DNA from 2 places in the Streptomyces sp. NPDC104309 genome. Region 1 is predicted to be linked to the other one. Evidence: riboswitches for the same ligand, from Rfam matches in the RefSeq annotation. Region 1 holds a riboswitch; the other holds the start of a gene.
What was found. A riboswitch is a leader RNA that binds a small molecule or an ion and turns the genes downstream of it on or off. The one in region 1 is predicted to bind cyclic di-AMP.

Region 1 (3,185 bases):
TTCCCCCGGGAGTCGAGGATTTCCCGGGCTACGACGACGTCGATGGACGGCACGAGGCATCTCCTTCTGGGATATGACACTGGTTGTGCAGGGTCACTTTGGCCTTGCGACAAGAGCCTAACCGGCCCGGCCCGCTCAGTCGGACTACCGCCCGTCCCCTGGGACGAAAAAGGACCCAAGAGCGAGCATTACGGGGCGAACGGCCAGAATTTTACTGGCCAGTAACTACAGAAGTTGAACGATCACGCACCGATGGGGCCATCCCGGAGCCCGCCTCGCGCGGTCCGGCACCGGCCCGTACGGACGCGATACGGAGGCGACGCGCCCCGCAGGGACGGAGCTGCCGCACACTCCGCCGGGACGGAGCTGCCGCACACAGAGAGGTGACGCACCTCGCGGAAGCAGGGGTCACACGGAAACCCCGGCCCGGCGCGTACGGGGGAACGCGCGCCGGGCCGGGGTGCTCAGGGAGGAGAGATCCCGGACTACTTCGTCAGGTGCAGCTGCTGACCCGGGTAGATCAGGTCGGCGTCCTTGACGATGTCCTTGTTCAGCTCGAACAGCCGCTGCCAGCCGCCCTTGACCTCGTGGTCGGCGGCGATCTTGCTCAGGGAGTCGCCGGAGACGACCTTGTACTCGCCGTCGCCCTTCTTGACCTTCTCGCCGGTCGGGGTGGTGACGGTCTTCTTCGCCTCGGCCTGCGGGGCGGCGGAGCGGTCCGAGCGGTTGGTGGCGGGGGCCTCGGTGCGCTCGGCCTTCTTCGGCTGGGCCTGCTGGGTCGGCCGCTCGGGCGCGGCGGGGGCGCTCTGCTGCTGCGTGGCGCCGGAGTTGGTCTTCGAGGAGGAGCCGGTGTCGACGCCCGGGTTCACACCGTCGTTGCGCAGGTTGCCGGCGCCGGCGCAGCCCCAGGCACCCGGGCCCTGCATGGCGAGGAGCTTCTCGGCGGTGGCGATCTGCTGGGCCTTGGTGGCCAGGTCGGCACGGGAGGCGTACTGCGTACCGCCGGCGGCGGCCCAGCTGGACTGCGAGAACTGCAGACCGCCGTAGTAGCCGTTGCCGGTGTTGATGGACCAGTTGCCACCGGACTCGCACTGAGCGACAGCGTCCCAGGTGGCGACGGAGGCGGCGGAGGCACCGGTCGCGCCCATCAGCGGAACGACGACGGCGGTACCGGCGACACCGGCGAGCGTGGCGATACGAACGGCCTTGGACGGGCGGCGGTGCTTGCCCTTGCTGGAAAGCAGCATGGAACTTCTCCTCACCGACGCCTACGAGGTGAGCTGTCGGGTTCGGGCCAAGTGAGTTGCCCGGTCGCACGTCCTAGCACGCGACTTCACCCCAAGCCGTCCCTGACCGTCTTTCGGCGATCGGGCCGGCGCTTACCTGGGTCCCCCGCTCCTGCCTACGGCGCTTTACGCGTCTGTTCCCTTCGACCGACGGCAGGATTCGGCGTGACGGTCGACGGGGCCCGCGGTGCGAGCGGTTCCGACCGTAAACATAGGCAACCCCCACATTCAAAGATGGACACATCGGACAATCAGCCCTTACTTGCATCTGAGGAACCATCGTTTCCGCAGGTGGGAGGCGCTACGGAAGGGCCCCCCGAGCGCGACACGCCAGTTGACGTAAAGAGACCCATGTCTCACTTACGCATAAGTGGACATAGGTCCCTGAACTACCCCGGTTCTTGAGGCTCTATTAGCCGATTTTCAGACTGTCCTCAGTCGGCCTTCACATCGAGACGGAGGCTCTGGCCAGGAAGGATGAGGTCCGGGTCGGAGCCGACCGTCCCCTTGTTGGCCTCATAGAGCGCGGGCCAGCCGCCGGGAACCTTCTGTGCATCAGCAATCGCCCAGAGGTTGTCGCCGGAACGGACGGTGTACGCGCCGTCGGCGACCGGCGCGCCCGCGTCGCGCGCGTCGCCGCCGCCACGGGAGGCATGGCGGCCCGACTCGCGGTCGAGGCCGCCGTCCACGTCCCGGCTCTCCTCGGGGGCCGGAGCGCCGCGATGCTTGCCATGCGTACCGCTGGACGAGTCGGATGTACGGGGCGAATCGGATGCCTTGGAGGACGGACCCGTGGACGGGGCGGCCGACTCGGTGGCCGAAGGCTTCGCGGAGGGGACCGCCTTGTCCGCCTTCTTGTCCGCCTTCTTGCCCGTCGGCTTGCCCGTCGGCTTGTGGGCGGCGCCCGAGGGCGCGGCGGCATCGGACGGGGTCGCCGACGCGCCGTCAGCCGGCTCCACACCGTCCGCCGTCCCGGCGGAGTCCGTGACCCCCGGGTCGACACCCGGCAGCGTTCCGTCCGTCGCGAGACCGGAGATGACCGCACAGCTGGGCCACGCCTTCGGCCCCTTGTCGGCCAGGACCTTCTGGGCCACGGCGATCTGCTGCACGCGGCTGGCGAGGTCGGCACGCGGGGCGTACGACTCGCCGCCGTACGCCTTCCAGGTCTCCGGCGAGAACTGCAGACCGCCGTAGGAGCCGTTGCCGAGGTCGGCGCTCCACATGCCGCCGCTCTCGCACTCGGCCACCCGGTCCCAGGTCGTGGCGTCGGCCGCGTGCGCACCGGCCGCGCCGAGCAGCGGGATGGCGATGGCCGAGCCGGTCACGCCCGCGGCGACGACGATGGCGGGTGCCTGACGAGGGCGACGGTGTCTGCCGTTCGCGGAGCCCATGGGGTTGCCTTCCGTGTGACTGACGAGTGACTGGTGAGTCGAACGGTGAACCTAGCGGGACTCGAACGCGTGTCACAAGTCGATGCAGCGCAGATCACGTGAAAGTCACAGAGTTGACAGAGTGTCATCTTGTGTCGTCGCGACCCCCGGCGCGAACTCCACGGGCAGGGTGCGCAGTCCACGCATGATGAGTCCGCCACGCCACCGCAAATCGGTAGGTTCCACCGCAAGTCGCAGGTCCGGAAGGCGCCTCAGGAGCGTGGCGAGCGCGGTCTGTCCCTCCAGCCGGGCGAGTGGCGCTCCCAGGCAGTAGTGGATGCCGTGCCCGTATCCGAGGTGCTGATTGTCACGCCGTGCGAGGTCGAGCGTGTCGGGGTTCTCGAAGCGTTCCGGATCGCGGTCGGCGGCGGCGAGTACGACGAGCACGGGGTCGCCGGCCGCGATGTCCTGCCCGCCGAGCGTCAGCGGATCGGTGGCGAACCGCCAGGTCGCCAGCTCCACCGGGCCG
Region 2 (3,185 bases), on a different contig from region 1:
CACGAGTGAAGCGCCAGGAAGCCGTACCTGCCTGCGGAGTGGTGATATGGGCGGGGCTAGGCTGCGGCCTCATGGACGTACTCATTCATGCCTTCGTCGCACTGCACATCATCGGTATCGCCTCACTGCTGGGCGGCTTCCTGACCCAGATGAAGGCGATGGGCGCGGGCGCGGCCCGGTTCGTCCCGGCGATGCTGCACGGCGCGCTGACGATGCTGGTCACCGGGGTCGCGCTGGTCGGGCTCAACGAGGCCGACGACCACCACGTGAACAACATAAAGATCGGGGTCAAGCTGCTGCTCCTGGTCGTCGTCCTCGCGCTCGTCTACATCAAGCGGGACGAGGAGAAGGTCGACAAGGGCGCCTTCGCGGCGGTGGGCGGGCTGACGCTCGCCAACATCTTCATCGCCACGCTCTGGACCTGAGGGCCCGAAGGCCTGAGGAGGACCGCGGCCCGGCGTCCGGCAGCCGGGGGCCGTCGTCCGGGCCCTGAGCTCTGAGGGCCGCGGTACGAGGTCTGCGGATCGCGGCCGGGACGGTGCCCGGCCAGGACAATGCCCGGCCCGGCCGCCGCGCGGGGCGGGCCCACGCGCCGGCCGCCGGGGAGCGGGCCGCTACGCCGGCCGCACGCTGCCGTAGATCGGCATGTAGTAGATCGACTCCTCGCGCACATTCGCCCCCGGCTTCGGCGCGTGGATCATCATTCCGTCGCCCTTGTAGATGCCGACGTGGCTGATGTCGTCGTAGAAGAAGACGAGGTCACCCGGACGCAGATCCGCCGTGGCGACCTTGGTGCCGATCTTCACCTGGTCCCAGGTGGTGCGCGGGATGTCGACGCCCGCCGCCTTCCACGCGGCCTGGGTGAGTCCGGAGCAGTCGTACGAGGACGGACCCGTCGCGCCCCAGACGTACGGCTTGCCCAGCTGGGCCCTGGCGAAGGAGAGGACCTTCTCCGCCTTGGTGGTGGCGCTGCTGTCCGAGCCGGTCCCGGCGCCCGTCCCCGTACCGCCGCCGGACCCCGACTTCCTCGCGGCCTCCTCGGCCTTGCGGTCCGCCTCCGCCTTGGCGGCGGCCTGCTGCCGCGCCAGTTCCTCCGCCTTGCGCTTGGCCTCCGCCTCCTTCTTCCGCTCCAGCGCCGCGAGCCGCGCCTTCTCCTCGGCGGTCAGTTTCGACAGCGTCGCGCGCGCCTCGCCCAGCTTCCGCTGGACGTTCTGCTTGCTGGTGCGCAGCGTGGTCTGTGTCGTGGTCAGCGTCTCCAGGCTCTGCACCGCCTCGGCGCGCTTCTTCGAGGCCTTGACCTGCTGTGCGCGGAAGTCCGTGACCGCCTTCTGCTGCTGAGCCGTCATGCGGTTCATCAGCTGGCTCTGGTCGAAGTACGACTGCGGGTCGTCGGCCAGGAAGAAGGTGGCGCTCGGCGTGAGCGAGCCGGTGCGGTACTGCGCGGCGGCGTAGGCGCCGAGCGTCCTGCGGGCGTCGTTGAGTTTGTCGGCGCGCCTCGCCACGTCCTCCAGGAGGGCGTCGACCTCGGCGCGCTGGGCGGCGGAGTCCTCCTTCGCCTGGTTGTACCGCTGGGTCGCGGTGCCCGCCTGCCGGTAGAGGTCGTCGACCTTCTTCTGGACGTCCTCGATGCTGGGCTTCGGAGCGGGCGCCGCCGTGGCGCTCTGCGTGGAGAGCAGGGTCACGGACGCCAGCGCGGCCGTCGTGAGACCGACGGCCGGTGTGGTGGTGCGCACCCGGGTACGCGGTTTGCGATGCGACGCCAAGGCCGGCATCTCCTTCCGTGGACCGCCTACCGGGTTAGCTGTCGGGTTCGGGCGGAACGGAAGGCTGCCCTACGGTCCGAGTGGGGGTACGGACCGATTCACCCCGGTGGTGCGTGTGGGTCCCCGGTTCCGAACGTCCGCGAGGACAGCCCGGATTCGGCGCGGGCGCCCGCTCGGCGTGGTTCGCCTCAGGGGGTACGGGCCGCCCGGTCGAGCACGCTAGCCAATCCATGGTGCTGCTGTGAAGGTCGATGTTCGATATGCCCGATACATTTTCGTGACCTTCGCGGGGCGGGGGCGACGGGGCCGGTCGAGGCCCGGAATTCCTTACGGGGCGTGGGTGTCCGGTCTCTTTGTGTGCCCGGTGGTCGGGTGCGGTTCGCCATGCGGCAGCCACGTGTCGGTGCGGCGGCCTAGACTCGACAAGCGATGAGCAGCCTCTTTGACGACAGCTTCCTGGCCGGCCTCCAGCACTCGGAGGAAGAGCCCCCGCCACCCCCCGAGGACTCCGCACCCGAAGCGGTGCCGGAGGACCTCTTCGCGGGCGTCTTCGACGGGCCCGCGCCGCCCAGGGACGCGTACTACCGTGACGGCGCGCACCGCCCCGTCATCGACTCCGCGGCGCTCCTCGACGGGCTGAACACCGAACAGCGCGCCGCGGTGGTCCACGCCGGCTCCCCGCTGCTCATCGTCGCCGGGGCGGGCTCCGGCAAGACCCGGGTGCTGACCCACCGGATCGCCCACCTCCTCGCCGAGCGCGGAGTGCACCCCGGCCAGATCCTGGCGATCACCTTCACCAACAAGGCCGCGGGCGAGATGAAGGAGCGCGTCGAGCAGCTCGTCGGACCGCGTGCCCACGCCATGTGGGTCATGACCTTCCACAGCGCGTGCGTACGCATCCTGCGCCGCGAGTCGAAGAAGCTCGGCTTCACCTCGTCGTTCTCGATCTACGACGCCGCCGACTCCAAGCGGCTGATGGCCCTGGTCTGCCGTGATCTCGACCTCGACCCCAAGCGCTTCCCGCCGAAGTCGTTCACCGCCAAGGTCTCCAACCTGAAGAACGAACTGATCGACGAGGAGACCTTCGCCGGTCAGGCCGCGGACGGTTTCGAGAAGACCCTCGCCCAGGCCTACGCGATGTACCAGTCCCGGCTGCGCGAGGCCAACGCGCTGGACTTCGACGACATCATCATGACGACGGTCCACCTGCTGCAGGCGTTCCCCGATGTCGCCGAGCACTACCGCCGCCGCTTCCGGCACGTCCTGGTCGACGAGTACCAGGACACCAACCACGCCCAGTACACCCTCGTACGCGAACTGGTCGGCCCGGCCGGCGAGGGCGACGCCCCCGCCGAGCTGTGTGTCGTCGGTGACGCGGACCAGTCGATCTACGCGTTCCGCGGCGCGACCATCCGCAACATC

Region 2: it holds a riboswitch for cyclic di-AMP, as region 1 does, so the genes downstream of both, ACZ68L_RS22465 (C40 family peptidase) here and ACZ68L_RS03625 (transglycosylase family protein) in region 1, are expected to answer to the same signal.

The regions. Positions count from the first base shown of each region.
Region 1 is NZ_JBVJMV010000002.1:405,819-409,003, reverse strand. Features, by position in the region: gene eno (phosphopyruvate hydratase) at 1-53, opposite strand, end outside; gene ACZ68L_RS03625 (transglycosylase family protein) at 486-1,247, opposite strand; cyclic di-AMP (ydaO/yuaA leader) riboswitch at 1,251-1,420, opposite strand; gene ACZ68L_RS03620 (transglycosylase family protein) at 1,721-2,677, opposite strand; gene ACZ68L_RS03615 (cytochrome P450 family protein) at 2,783-3,185, opposite strand, start outside.
Region 2 is NZ_JBVJMV010000015.1:29,630-32,814, reverse strand. Features, by position in the region: gene ACZ68L_RS22470 (hypothetical protein) at 72-425, shown strand; gene ACZ68L_RS22465 (C40 family peptidase) at 615-1,772, opposite strand; cyclic di-AMP (ydaO/yuaA leader) riboswitch at 1,771-1,935, opposite strand; gene pcrA (DNA helicase PcrA) at 2,193-3,185, shown strand, end outside.